Regions from separate parts of the Noviherbaspirillum sp. ST9 genome, predicted to be linked through region 2. Evidence: predicted binding sites of a transcription regulator. Region 2 holds the regulator's gene; the other holds the start of a gene.
The links. Region 2 encodes HrcA, which represses chaperone genes, less so after heat shock. Its sites were predicted from a motif close to TTAGCACTCNNNNNNNNNGAGTGCTAA; they were not measured.

Region 1: rpoH (RNA polymerase sigma factor RpoH) is a predicted target of HrcA. The motif match lies at 2,708-2,734, and genes of this name have one in related genera.

What each region holds. Positions count from the first base shown of each region.
Region 1 is NZ_JBLWFR010000001.1:439,703-447,141, reverse strand. Features, by position in the region: gene ftsY (signal recognition particle-docking protein FtsY) at 1-964, shown strand, start outside; gene ACNOHI_RS02180 (cell division ATP-binding protein FtsE) at 966-1,649, shown strand; gene ftsX (permease-like cell division protein FtsX) at 1,646-2,572, shown strand; gene rpoH (RNA polymerase sigma factor RpoH) at 2,802-3,701, shown strand; gene ACNOHI_RS02165 (SCO family protein) at 3,765-4,298, opposite strand; gene cyoE (heme o synthase) at 4,397-5,281, opposite strand; gene ACNOHI_RS02155 (COX15/CtaA family protein) at 5,289-6,401, opposite strand; gene ACNOHI_RS02150 (SCO family protein) at 6,409-7,002, opposite strand; gene ACNOHI_RS02145 (SURF1 family protein) at 6,989-7,439, opposite strand, start outside.
Region 2 is NZ_JBLWFR010000007.1:242,665-250,103, forward strand. Features, by position in the region: gene hemH (ferrochelatase) at 1-47, opposite strand, end outside; gene recN (DNA repair protein RecN) at 75-1,724, opposite strand; gene ACNOHI_RS17785 (NAD kinase) at 1,758-2,675, opposite strand; gene ACNOHI_RS17790 (HAD family hydrolase) at 2,741-3,439, shown strand; gene hrcA (heat-inducible transcriptional repressor HrcA) at 3,523-4,545, shown strand; gene ACNOHI_RS17800 (PilZ domain-containing protein) at 4,554-4,883, opposite strand; gene fur (ferric iron uptake transcriptional regulator) at 5,006-5,437, opposite strand; gene ACNOHI_RS17810 (outer membrane protein assembly factor BamE) at 5,611-6,036, shown strand; gene dapB (4-hydroxy-tetrahydrodipicolinate reductase) at 6,046-6,852, shown strand; gene ACNOHI_RS17820 (energy transducer TonB) at 6,876-7,439, shown strand, end outside.

The DNA of each region.
Region 1 (7,439 bases), on a different contig from region 2:
GACACCGGTTGCGGTGGAAGAGCCCGAGGGCGAAATCGTTCCCGCGGAGCCGCCCCCGCCCGAGCAGAAGCGCTCCTGGCTACAGCGCCTGAAGGCCGGCCTGTCGAAAACGTCCACGAACCTGACCACGCTCTTCGTTGGCGCCAAGATCGACGACGACCTCTACGAAGAACTCGAATCCGCCCTGCTGGTCTCGGACGCCGGCGTGGAAGCAACCCACTTCCTCCTCGACGAACTCAAGAAGAAGGTCAAGGCGGAAAAACTGACCGAGGCCGAACAGGTCAAGGCGGCGCTGCGCACCCTGCTGATCGACATGCTCTCGCCGCTGCAGAAGCCGTTGGTGCTTGGCCGCGAACAGCCGCTGGTCATGATGATCGCCGGCGTCAACGGCGCTGGAAAGACCACCACAATCGGCAAGCTGGCCAAGCATCTGCAGGCGCACCATCAGTCCGTCCTGCTCGCCGCCGGCGACACCTTCCGTGCCGCCGCGCGCGAACAGCTCGCGATCTGGGGCCAGCGCAACAATGTCACGGTGGTTGCCCAGGAATCGGGCGATCCAGCCGCCGTCGCCTTCGACGCGGTCCAATCCGCCAAGGCGCGCAATGTCGATGTGGTGATGGTCGATACCGCAGGCCGCCTGCCGACACAGCTGCACCTGATGGAAGAGCTCAAGAAAATCAAGCGCGTGATCGGCAAGGGTATGCAGAACGCGCCGCATGAAGTCCTGCTCGTCATCGACGGCAATACGGGACAGAACGCGCTGGCGCAAGTGAAGGCTTTCGACGATGCGCTGCAACTGACCGGCCTGGTCATCACCAAGCTGGACGGTACCGCCAAGGGCGGCGTGCTTGCCGCAATTGCAAAGACCCGCCCGGTGCCGGTCTACTTCATCGGCGTCGGCGAAACGATCGAAGACCTGCAGCCCTTCAATGCCGAAGAATTCGTCGATGCGCTGCTGAGCTGACATGATCGAGTTCCGGCACGTTTCCAAGCAATACGGGCGCGGGTCTTCCGCCCTGACCGATATCGACCTGACGATCGACAAGGGCGAACTCGTCTTCTTGTCCGGTCCGTCAGGCGCAGGCAAATCGACCCTGCTCAAGATGATCGCGGTAATGGAGCGCCCCACTTCGGGAACCGTGTCGGTCAACGGCCAGGATGTCGGCCGGCTGAACGCCTCGGGACTGCCCTACCTGCGCCGCAACCTCGGCCTGATCTTCCAGCAGCAGAGCCTGCTGAACGACCGCAGCGTGCTTGCCAACGTCATGTTGCCCCTGCTGGTCATTGGAACCGCCGGGTCTGACGCCGAAAAGCGTGCGCGTGCCGCGCTCGACAAGGTCGGCCTGCTCGACAAGGCAGCGTCGGATCCGATGGCGCTATCCGGGGGCGAGCAGCAGCGGGTGTCAATTGCGCGCGCGATCGTCAATCGCCCCCAGATCATTCTTGCCGACGAACCGACCGCCAACCTGGACCGCGCAAGCGCTAAAAAGGTCATGGATGCGCTGAGGGCCTTCCACGGCGTTGGTGTGACCTGCATCATTGCTACGCATGACGAAAGTATCCTCGCCAGTGCGCCGCGTGTGGTCTATCTCGAACACGGGCACCTTACCGGTGCGCCGGCCGTGGAATCCTTCCAGGGGGCCGCATGATCGTTTGGCTCAGACAGCATGTCCTCGCACTGGCAAGCGCTTTCCGGCACCTGCTGCGCTCTCCCGGAAGCTTTTCCCTGAATGTGGTGGTGGTGGCGATTGCGCTCGCCCTGCCGTTCGCCGGTCTAACCCTGCTCGAAAACGTACGCCCGGTGTCCGAGCAGCTCGCTGTAGAACCGGAAATCAGCATCTTCATGTCCATGGAAACGCCACGGGAACGGGCAACCGCACTCGGTTCGCAGATCCGCCGCACGGTTCAGGAATCGGGCAACGCCGGAAAACTGGAATTCATTCCACGTGAGCAGGCCCTCACCCTGCTGAAGAACAAGACTGGCCTCGACGACGCCATCACGGCGCTCGGCGAAAATCCGTTGCCGGATGGTTACGTGCTGAAACTTTCCGGCGTGCGCGATGCCTCGGATGCCGCGAAAGTCGAAACCCTCGCTGCGCAACTCAAATCCCTGCCCGGTGTCGAATACGTCCAGATCGATTCCGCATGGGTCAAGCGCCTCGCCGCCCTGATGCACGTCTTGCGGCTTGCGTTACTGTTCCTCGCTGCCACGCTGGGCGTCGTCGTCGTTGCCGTGGTCTTCAATACCATCCGTCTTCAGGTGATGACGCAACGCGACGAAATTGAAGTGTGCCGGATGTTCGGCGCGACGGACTCGTATATTTACCGGCCGTTCTACTACACCGGTGCCCTGCTCGGATTATGCGCGGGCGCAGCGGCACTTGGGGCAGTGGCGGTTTCGCTTCACCCATTGAACGACGCCATCACCGATTTCGCACGGCTGTACGCGTCGGAGTTCCGGCTGGCACCGCTAGGCATCAGCGCAACACTTGCCATGTTGGCAATAAGCGCGGGACTGGGTCTGGCCGGAGCGCTGCTATCTGTCAGGCGGCAACTGGCTCGACTTCCCTAGATCCTGCGCAGGTCTTTTCCTGCAACATTTTGATTCTTAACAACTTTTCCCCTGGCTCCTGTTCTATAGTCAGTTAGCTATGTGGAAACAGCCCTCGGAATAGATACTTCCTATCTCGACCGTTGAAAACGCGCATTAGCACTCACCCCTTGAGAGTGCTAATATAGTGACGAAATCAGTCATCCTCCTCGTTTCAATAGAGGAAACACTGGCAAGGCAAGGAGAAACGATGAAAGCAACTTCTGCACAAACCGCATTGGTTCCGATGGGAAGTCATGCCCTGACGCTCGGTTTCCCGGGCAGCCTCGGCAACATCGAAGCGTACATCTCGTCCGTCAATCGCATTCCGATGCTGACGCACGAAGAAGAGACGTCGCTTGCCCGTCGCCTGCGCGAGCAGAACGATCTGGCGGCGGCGCAGAAACTGGTCATGTCGCACCTGCGTCTGGTGGTTTCCATCGCGCGTGGCTACCTTGGCTACGGGCTGCCGCATGCCGACCTGATCCAGGAAGGCAACATCGGCTTGATGAAGGCGGTAAAGCGCTTCGATCCCGACCAGGGCGTGCGCCTGGTGTCGTATGCGATGCATTGGATCAAGGCCGAAATTCACGAATACATCCTGAAGAACTGGCGCCTGGTGAAGATCGCCACGACGAAGGCACAGCGCAAGCTGTTCTTTAACCTGCGCAGCCACAAGGAAAGCCTGGACGCGATGACGCCGGCGCAGGTCGACGATCTCGCCAAGTCGCTCAACGTCAAGCGCGAGGAAGTGATCGAGATGGAAACCCGCATGTCGGGCCACGACATCGCCCTCGACGGACCGAGCGATGACGAAGACGACAAGTTCGCCCCGATCGCTTACCTGTCCTCCGATACCGCAGAGCCGACGAAGGCGATGGAAGCGAAGCAGTTCGACCGGATGCAGTCCGAAGGGCTGGAAGCGGCACTCGAAAAGCTCGACCCGCGTTCGCGCCGCATCGTCGAAGCGCGCTGGCTCTCGAATGACGACGGTTCCGGCGCCACGCTGCACGAACTGGCTGACGAGTTCGGCGTGTCCGCCGAGCGCATCCGCCAGATCGAAAGCGCCGCGTTGAAGAAGATGAAAGGCACGCTTGCTGCCTACGTTTGACTGGAACTTCGGCAATAAAAAAGGCGCCCGTCACTGGGCGCCTTTTTCTTTTGTCGAATGCTTTCAGGAAAGCAGCAGTTTCAAGTCATGCGCAATCGGCTCCGGCCCCTGGCCGTGCCGCACGAACAGACGCAACCGCCCTTGCGGGTCAAAGATGTAGCTGCCCGCCGTGTGGTCCATCGTGTAGCTTCCCGGCTCCTTGCCTGCCGCCTTCTGGTAGAACACCCGGAAATCCTTCGCGATCTTTTCCGTCTGCGCCTTGTCGCCGACGAGACCGAGGAAGCGTGGGTCGAAGGACGGCACGTACTTGGACAGCAATTCAGGTGTGTCACGCTCCGGGTCCACCGTCACGAACAGCACCTGGACCTTCTCCGCCAGGGGGCCGAGCTGCTGCATCACGTTCGCCATCTCTGCCATCGTTGTCGGGCACACATCCGGGCACCGCGTATAGCCGAAGAACACGACCACCGCCTTGCCCTTGAAGTCGGCCAACGTGCGCATCTTGCCGGTGTGGTCCGGCATGGCAAAGTCCTTCGCGTAATCAAGTCCGGTCACATCGGTGTTCTTGAAAGTCGACTTGGCCGGGGACAGCATCATTTGCGTGCCTTCGCCCGGCTTGTCGCATGCGCCGAGCATGAGGCTCGCCGCAGCGAGCGCAAGCGCCGCGGCGCGTCTTGCCGTGATGAATGACATGGTTAGAGCTTGATGTAGTGGTCGACCAGCAGCGCGGCAAACAGCAGTGACAGGTAGACGATGGAATAGGCAAAGGTCTTGCGCGCGATGAGGTCGGTGTAATGCCGGTAAACCTGCCACGCATACCAGAGGAAAATGCCGCCCAGCACGGTGGCGCTGGCGAGGTAAATCAGTCCGCTCATCTGGACGGCAAACGGCAGCATCGTGGTCGCCACGAGGATGATGGTGTAAAGCCAGATATGAAACTGCGTGAATTGCGGGCCGTGCGTCACCGGCAGCATGGGCAGGCCGGACTTCGCATAATCGTCGCGGCGGTACATGGCGAGCGCCCAGAAATGCGGCGGTGTCCAGACGAAGATGATCAGGACAAGAATCCAGGCTTCCATCGATACGTCGTTCGCAATCGCCGCCCATCCGAGCGCCGGCGGCATTGCACCGGACAGGCCACCGATGACGATGTTCTGCGGCGTCGCCGGCTTGAGCAGCATCGTGTAGATCACCGCATATCCGACAAACGTGGCAAATGTCAGCCACATGGTCAGCGGATTGACGAAATTGAAGAGCACCCACATGCCGATGCCGCCGATCACGCCGGAAAACACGAGGGTCTGCGACACCGTCAGTTCGCCGCGTGCCATCGGGCGGCGCGCGGTACGCGCCATGCGCGCATCGATTTCGCGCTCCACCAAGCAATTGACCGCGAACGCAGCGCCGGCAAGCAGCCAGATGCCGATCGTTGCGGCGACGACCACGCGCCAATCGGGTAATTCAGGCGAGGCGAGGAACATGCCGATGACGGCGCAGAATACGGCGAGCTGCGTCACCCTGGGCTTCGTCAATGCCCAGTACTGGGCCAAGCGTTTGGATTGGATGGTCAGTGTAGTCACGTGCACCTCAAGCAGCAGAAAGCCGGGTTGCGGCTCGGTTCGACGCAGCTTGCGACGGAATCCTCGCCTGAAAGTTTAACATGGTGAGCAGAAGCACGAGGACCGCCGCGCCACCGTTATGGGCTACCGCAAGTGCCAGCGGCCATTTCAAGAAAACCGTGGACATGCCGGTCAGGAATTGCGTACACAGCGCAATCAAAAGCCAGGTGGCAACACGTTCAAGACCCGCGATCTTGCGGGCGCGCAGCGCGAGCCAGCCGACATAAGCCACCACCACGAACGCAAACATGCGGTGCACCCAATGAATCGCCGTCAACGCCGGGAAGGGCAGGAATTCTCCATCCGCTGTCCTGCCGAGGTCGCGCCACAAGGTAAAGCCATTCGCGAAATCCATGCGCGGTACCGCCTCGCCATGGCATAGCGGAAAGTCGAGGCAGGCAAGCGCCGCATAGTTTGTGCTAACCCATCCGCCCAGCATGATCTGGACAAAAAGAAGTGCAAGCGCAAGGGTGGCCGACGCACGCACCGATAGCGCGGCCACTGCGACCGGCCGATGATTGTTCTGGCGCGCGCCCAGCCAGGCTAGCAACATCAGCAGGCCCATGCCGAGCAACAGGTGGATGGTGACTATCACCGGCTGCAGCTTCTGCGTCACGGTCCACGCGCCGAACGCGCCCTGTACGCAGACGAACACAAGCAGATAGGAAGGCAGCCAGGGAGCAAACGCATCGTCCTTCCGCTTCGATTTCAGCCAGCGCCGCCAGGCAATCGCCATGATGGCAATGATCAGCACCCCGACGCCCATCGCCAGATAGCGATGGATCATCTCGATCCATGCCTTCATCACCGTGACCGGCCCTTCCGGCATCGCGGCTTCCGCGGCACTGATGTGCGCATGTGCCTGCACGGGATTGGCGTGTCCGTAGCAACCAGGCCAGTCGGGGCAACCGAGACCGGAATCGGTCAGGCGGGTGAAGGCGCCGAACATGATCAGGTCGAAGGTCAGGAATGCCGTTACCCAAACAAGTTTCCGGTACTTGTTCGCGTCGCCCGACACCCAGACGATGGCCAAGGGCAGCAAGGCTGCCAGCACGCCCATGATCGCAAGTTGGATCAGCATCGGTCGATTACCCTATACGAGAAGCCTTCAGCAGCTTCGCAATGTCTTTCTTCATCTTGTTCGGATCGGCATCCTTCGGGAAGCGCATCATCAGGTTCCCCAGCGGGTCGATCATGTAAATGTGGTCGGACGCGGCCGTACCCGTATCTGCGGGCAGCCATGATTTCACGGCATCAGGACGAGCGCGGAGCATGTGCGTTCCGTCATATTCGCGCATGAGCACCGTCTCGAGCGGCTTGTCGTCAGTCACCAGCCATACGCGTTCAATGCGGTCCATGTCCTTGCCCTGCGCGAGACGGAGCTGCCGCATGTCGTGCAGGCGTTTGCGGCACGGCTCCTGGCAGTCCGCCTCGGCAATTTGCAGCATGACCCATTTCCCCTTGTAGTCGTGCAGTCCCGCGGGCTTGCCCTCCAGGGAAGTCGTACCCAAGGCCGCTGGGATCGGATGTGCACGAGGATCGATGAGCGCGCCATAGTTGGTCCGGCCTTCCGGCTTGATCACATAGTAGGTCAGGTAGGAGGCGATCAGCGGAGACGCGCAGATGGCGATCACCGCAAACAATTTCCAGCGCCCCTTGCGCTGCTTGTCATTCTTTTCCACGTCGAAATCCTGTTGCCACAAAAAATAGTAGTGCCGTTACCGCCAGGGCATACCACTGGAACGCATACCCCTGGTGCTTCTCCACGCCGGTCGACGGGCGCGGCCAGTCGCGAACCAGGCCATCCTTCAGGTCGCCGACCTGCTCGAGCACGAAGGAATGCATCTTCATGCCCGCCGCCTTCTCGAAGTCCGCAGCATCGACATTCTGCACAATTGCACGCGGCGTCAGCATTTCCGTATTGCCGAGTTGCAGCACATGCCCTGCGGATCTCCTTGCAATGCCCTCGATCTCCACCATGCCGGTCGGGGTCGAAATTGGCGGCAGTTTAGCCCGGTCCGTGACATCGCGCTTGACCCACCCTCGCGCGACAAGCACGTGCAGGTCCGAATTCGCAATTTTCATCGGCGTCATGACATGAAAGCCCGCCGCGCCCTTG
Region 2 (7,439 bases):
TTTGACAGCGTGCCGTGCGAATACGGCGGTTCCGGATTGGGGCGCATCGTGTGCGGGTTTCCTGTTGTTCTGTGTTAGGAGGCGAGCAGTTCGCGCGCGTGCTTGCGCGTTGTTGCGGTGATTTCGAGGCCGCCGAGCATGCGGGCGATTTCCTCGATGCGCGCTTTCGAATCGAGTGCGTCGATGTTGGACAAGGTACGCCCTTCGAGGCTGCGCTTGCTGACCTGGAAATGCTGGTTGGCCTGGCTGGCGACCTGTGGCAGGTGGGTCACGCACAGCACCTGGCGGTCCTGGCCAAGCCGCTTGAGCAGGCGGCCCACGACTTCCGCCACGCCACCGCCGATGCCGCTGTCGACTTCGTCGAAAATCAGCGTCGGCGTCACGGTTGCGGTCGAAGTAATGACCGAAATCGCCAGCGAAATGCGCGCCAGTTCACCGCCGGATGCCACTTTCGCCAGTGGGCGCGGCGAGGTTCCGGCATGGGCGGCGACCAGGAATTCCACCTGCTCCAAGCCGTAGGCGGCGGGTTCGCACTCGTTCAATGCGATGACAAAACGCCCGCCCGACATGCTCAGGTCCTGCATAGCGTCCGTGACGGCTTCGCTCAATGCCTTGGCCGCTTTTGCGCGCGCCTTCGACAGCTTTCCGGCGGTAGACATGTACTCGCTCTTGAGCCTTTCCTCCTGGGCGCGCAGGGCCTCGACATCGCTGGCATCGGCCAGCTGCTTCAACTGTACGGACAGAGTCTCGTATTCCTGTGGCAGGTCCTCGGGCGTGACGCGGAACTTGCGTGCGGTGGAATGGATCGCGTCGAGGCGCGCCTCCACTTCCTGCAGGCGTGCCGGATCGAGCTCGACGCGGCCGAGGTAATCATTAAGTGCATAGACCGCCTCCTGCAACTGGATGCGGGCGGGTTCCAGCGCATCGACGACCGGCTTCAGTGCGGCATCGACATCGGACAGCTTGCCCAGCTTCAGCGTCAGTGCGGACAATTGGGACAGGATGGGATTGGTGTCGGATTCGGAAATGACGGTCAAGGCTTCCTGGGCGCCTTCGAGCAGGCTGGCGGCGTGCGCGAGCCGGCTGTGCTCGTTGCTGATCTCGGCCCACTCGCCCGGCTTGACCGCGAGTTTTTCCAGCTCGCCGACCTGCCATTCGAGGCGCTCGCGTTCGAGCAGGACATTCTTGGCGTTGGTCTCGAATTCTTCGCGTTGCCGTGCCAGCGCGCGCCAGGCCTTGTGGGCGACAGACACCGCTTTGGCCTCGTCAAGCAAGCCGGCCTGGGTGTCGAGCAGCACGCGCTGTGCGTCCACCTTCAACAGCGACTGGTGCGCATGCTGGCCATGGATGTCGACCAGCATTTCGCCCAGCTCGCGCAACTGCGCGGCCGTTGCGGTGATCCCATTGATGAACGCCTTCGAGCGGCCCGCATTGTCGATCACGCGCCGCAGGAGCACGCTGCCTTCGTCATTGCTGATCTCCTGCTCCGCCAGCCATGACTCCACTTCATCATGCGTGCTGAACTCGGCAGTGATATCGGCTTTCGCCGCGCCTTCGCGCACGACACTGGCATCGCCCCGGCCGCCAAGCGCCAGTGCAAGCGCATCGATCAGGATGGACTTGCCGGCGCCGGTTTCGCCGGTGAAGACGGTGAAGCCTGGGGCAAACTCGAGTTCGATCGAATCAACGATCACGAAATCGCGGATGGAAAGTGTGCGAAGCATGTCGGAAATGGCTTTTCGGGCAAAAACAGCCTGCTATTTTAACTTCCCCGCCACGGAGGGATACTCATGCCAGTGCAGCTTTTCCCGCAGGGTATCGTAGTAGCTCCAGCCTTGCGGATGCAGGAAGGTAATGGTGTGTGCAGAACGGCGGATGAAAATGCGGTCGTGATGCTGCAGGCTGGCCAGCGACTGCATGTCAAAATTGACGCTGATGTCGCGTCCGCCCATGATTTCGACGACCACGGTGCAGGAATCGGGAACGACGATGGGCCGGTTGGAGAGCGCGTGCGGCGCGATCGGCACGAGCACCATGCCGGACAGACTTGGATGCAGCAGCGGGCCGCCTGCCGACAGGGCATAAGCGGTCGATCCGGTCGGCGTGGAAATGATCAGACCGTCGGAGCGCTGGTTGTACATGAAGTGTCCGTCGACCTCGACCTTCAGTTCAGCCATGCCAGTGGTCGACCCGCGCGCCACCACGACGTCGTTGAAGGCCAGCGCGTGGAAGATTGGCTCGCCGTCGCGCACCACCGATCCTTCCAGCAGGGTGCGCTGTTCGGACTCGAGTTTTCCGGAAAGCATGTCGGCCAGCACCTGGATCATGCCTTCCTGCGAAATGTCGGTCATGAAACCGAGACGCCCCTGGTTGATGCCAATCAGGGGAACGTTGTATGGCGCGAGCTGACGCGCGATGCCTAGCATCGTACCGTCACCGCCAACGACAATGGCGACGTCGGCGTTGGCGCCGATCTCGGCGGGCGTCATGGCCGGCACCCCGGGAAGCGACACGCTCTGGGCGGTTTCTGCTTCGAGCACGACCTTGTGCCCGGATTGTGCGAGGAATCCGGCAATGTCAGACAATGACTGCTCGATACCGGCGGCCATGTATTTGCCGACGATGGCAACAGTCTGGAAGGCGACCGAGCGGTCAAATGGCTTGAAAGGCAACATGCAGCAGATTAGACCATAATTTGAGGGTCTGTTACAGGCATTGAAACGCAAGAACCCGATCCCATATGTCAAGTATAAGAGCCGTACTGTTCGACCTGGACGACACGCTGTGGCCGATTGTGCCGGTCATCAAGCGCGCGGAAAAGCTGCTCTACGAGTGGTTGAAGCTGAACGCGCCGCCGGTCGCCCAGCGCGTCACGATAGAAAGCATGCGCGAGCGACGCCAGCAATTGATGGCAACCGATCCGGTCTACCAGCTGGACCTGCGCCTCTTGCGCCGTGCCGTGCTGCTGGAGGCATTTACCGATGCCGGACTGGACGTGAGGCTGGTGGACGACGCAATGGATGTGTTTTCGACAGCGCGAAACGAAGTGACGCCGTTCGAGGATGTTCGCCCGGCACTGGAAAGACTCCGCGAACGGGTCGTTCTAGGCTCTGTGTCGAATGGCGTGGCCGACTTGCACGTGGTCGGCATGGCGCATTATTTCCAGGCTTCGCTTGCCGCGCATCACATCGGCTTCGCGAAACCGGATGCGGCGATTTTCCACGCTGCATGCACGGCGCTCGATGTTTCGCCTGGGGAGACCCTGTATGTCGGCGACGACCCGTTCCTGGATGTGGAAGGAGCGCAGAAAGCGGGCCTGCGTGCTGCATGGATCAATCGCCAGGAGCTCGGGCCGGACCGCGTGTTGCCAGAACAAGTTCGCCCGGATGCCGTATTTGGCAACCTGTACGAACTGGAAAGCTGGCTGGATGAGCAGTAACCCCTTGATAACAATCGATATCGGGTGACGCCTGCAGGCAACATGTTCTGGCACCCGCTGTCATGGCTCGGTAGAATAATCGTATGCAACTCGATTCCCGCGCACAAACATTGCTCAAGGCCTTGGTCGAACGTTATATCGCCGACGGCCAGCCCGTTGGCTCGCGCGCCCTTTCCAGGATTTCCGGACTTGAACTGTCCCCGGCGACCATTCGCAACATCATGGCCGACCTGGAAGAGCTCGGCTATGTGTGCAGCCCGCACACCTCGGCGGGACGGATACCGACGCCGCGCGGCTACCGGATGTTCGTCGACACCCTGCTGACCGTGCAGCCGATCGACGAAACGACCGTGGAATCGAAACTGCAACCGCGCCTGCAGACAGCTTCGCCGCAAAAGATCATTTCCAATGCGGCCCAGATGCTGTCCTCCCTGTCGCAGTTTGCCGGCGTGGTCATGACGCCGCGCCATGAGTCGGTCTTCCAGCAGATCGAGTTCATGCGGCTTTCCGAGAAGCGCATCCTCCTGGTGATCGTCACGCCCGGTGGAGATGTGCAGAATCGCCTGCTGCTGACCGATGTCGACTACTCGCCGGCGCAGCTGGTGCAGGCGGCGAACTACATCAACCAGCACTTCGCCGGCCTGGGCTTCGACGAGGTGCGGACCCGCCTGCAGAACGAATTGCGCCAGCTGCGCGACGACATGACGCGCCTGATGCAGGCAGCGGTGGAAGCGGGCAGCGATGCGATGGCAGAAAACGAGGAAGATGTTGTCATTTCCGGCGAACGCAATCTCCTCAGCGTCACCGACCTCGCGTCGAACATGAATTCACTGCGCAAGCTGTTCGACCTGTTCGAGCAGAAGACCAGCCTGATGCAACTGCTCGACGTATCGAGCAAGGCGACGGGTGTGCAGATTTTCATCGGTGGCGAATCCCAGCTCGTGCCGATGGAAGAAATGAGCATTGTCACCGCGCCCTATGAAGTCAACGGCAAGATCGTGGGAACACTCGGGGTCATCGGCCCGACGCGCATGGCTTACGAGCGCGTCATACCGATCGTCGACATCACGGCCAAGCTTCTGTCCAACGCGCTCAGCCATCACTGAGTAACGATTTAAATCATCACTTCGGCCAGCAGCTTGTTGTTGGCCGCATCGATTTCCGTGAATTGCAGGCCGGTACGAAATCCATCGGTTCCGGCCAGGATGCTGTAGACCACCTTGGCCATGGCAAAAACACGGACCGTCTTTCCATTCAAGGGCGCCTCGAATCCGACATTGCATACCTTTCCCGACGGGAGTTGCTCGGGAACCATGAGACATAGACCGCCGAGGGAGATGTCAATAGTTTTGGCACGCAGGGCCGGCATGCCGGGAAGCGCGACGCGGGCCTGCGCGCGCAAGACTTTGCGGGGATAGACTCTGGTTTCAGAATTGGCAGTCATCAGGGGAAAACCTGGCCTGCAGCAGTCGGTGGTTGGCCCCTTGGCGGGGCATGACAACGGATTATGCAGGCGGGAAAAGCAATGAGTTCAGGAACGCTGCCGGCAATCGCCGGCTCGGCAGATCAACGGGGCCGATGGGGGCAATCGGATTTGGTGCAGTGGCCGTAAAGTGCCAGCGCGTGCTCGGAGATATCGAACCCGCGCTCTTTCGCAATCTTCTGCTGCCGTTTTTCGATCTCATCGTCGAAAAACTCCTCCACCCTGCCGCAGTCGAGGCAGACGAGATGGTCATGATGCGACCCCGCGTTCAGCTCGAACACCGCCTTGCCGGTTTCGAAATGGTTCCGGTGCAGCAGGCCCGCCTGCTCGAACTGCGTCAGCACGCGGTAAACCGTTGCCAATCCGACATCCATGTTTTCGGTCAGGAGAATCTTGTACACGTCCTCCGCACTCAGATGGCGGACCGTGCTCGTCTGGAAAATCTCGAGAATCTTCAGCCGCGGCAGCGTCGCCTTCAGGCCGCTGGCTTTCAGATCATTAGGCGTGTTGGTCATGTTGTTGGTCGGTTTCCGTATATCTGCTTTATCATATAGCGTTTTGGCCAGATTGCTCAACGAATTGAGAACCATTTATGCGAATGTCGCCCTTCAGTGCTGATCGTTCAACCCTTGCTGCGGCATTCTGCCTCGCCGCCGCCGTCCTTTCCGGTTGCGCGAGCAAAAATCCATTGATCGACGAACCCGCTGCCGCCAGCACCCCGGCTGCCGAGCAATCCGCATCAAGCGCATTGACGACGTCAAAGCCAACCGGCATCCAGCGCTTCCTGGGATTTCTCACGCCTTATCGCATCGATATTCAGCAGGGCAATTTCGTGTCGCGTGAAATGGTGGCGCAACTAAAAGAAGGCATGCAGCGCAGCGAAGGCGTCACTCGCGAGCAAGTGCGTTTCGTCCTCGGCACGCCCCTGCTGACTGACATGTTCCATGCCGACCGCTGGGATTACGTGTTCCGCATGAAGAAAAGTAGTGGCGAAGTCATCGCCAGCCGCGTGACGGTCTTCTTCAAGGATAACCGTGTGGTCAACATCGACGGTGACACCTTGCCGACTGAACAAGAATATCTCGCATTCATCGCTGGCACCGCCGGCAAGTAAGAGCATCACATGAGCCAACTGAAAATCGCCGTAGCAGGCGCATCCGGCCGCATGGGCCGCATGCTGATCGAAACGATCCAGAACGCAGACGACGCTACACTCGTCGGCGCGCTCGACGTACCGCAATCGCCGGCCATCGGCACCGATGCGGCGGCCTTCCTGGGCAAGCCCGCGGGCGTGACCATCGAGTCCGATCTGGCGAAAGGTCTCGCCGACGCCGAATTCCTGATCGACTTTACGCGCCCGGAAGGCACGCTCAAGCACCTCGAGTACTGCGCGCAGCACGGCATCAAGGTCATCATCGGCACAACCGGTTTCGATGAAGCCGGCAAGGCCGCCATTGCGGCAGCCGCACAAAAGACTGCCGTCGTGTTCGCACCGAATATGAGCGTCGGCGTCAACGTCACGCTCAAGCTGCTGGAAATGGCGGCGAAGAGCTTCTCCCACGGTTATGACATCGAAATCATCGAAGCGCACCATCGTCACAAGGTGGACGCCCCGTCCGGCACCGCGCTCAAGATGGGCGAAGTCATTGCCTCCGCACTCGGCCGCGACCTCGACGATGTCGCGGTATACGCCCGTGAAGGCGTGACTGGCGAGCGCGAGCCGTCGTCGATCGGCTTTGCAACCATCCGTGGCGGCGACATCGTTGGCGACCATACGGTACTGTTTGCCGGCATCGGCGAACGCATCGAAATCAGTCACAAGTCGTCCAGCCGCTTCAGCTATGCCCAGGGCAGCGTCCGCGCCGCGCGCTTCCTCGCCGACAAGAAGACCGGCCTGTACGACATGCAGGATGTCCTCGGCCTGAAGTAAAGGAACGAGGCGCAGGCCACGCGATGCCGACACCCGCGCCAGTTGCCGCCGCCGCGACCATCCTGCTGCATGCATTACTGATTGTGGCAGTGGTTCGGGGGCTGACGGCCAAGCCGGAACCCGATACGCGCAGCGAGCCGGTACAGGTCCAACTCCTCCGGCCCGAACCTCCCCCCTTTCCGGTGGCGCCTCCCGCACCGCACGTGCCAGCTCCTGCGCCAGCGCCGGTGAAGAAGGCGCGTCCCACGCCCAAGCCGGCCCCCATTCCCAAGCCCGCCCCAAGCGTCGCCGCACCTTCGCCCGCCCCCGCGCACACCACATCGCAGGACACGAAGCCCGCTCCCGCCGCCGGACCGCCTGCGTCCGCGCCTGCGCCTGCAGCACCACCGGCACCACCGGCAGCGCCAGCCCCACCCGCTCCAGTACGGACCAGTGCGTCAGAGGCGAGCTATGCAGCGACCAATCGCACGCCGCCCTACCCGCGCATTTCGCTCAACAATGGCGACGAAGGCACGGTCGTCCTGCGCGTGCTCGTTACGGCGGAAGGCACAGCGGGCGCAGTGGAGATCAAGTCCTCGAGCGGCCAC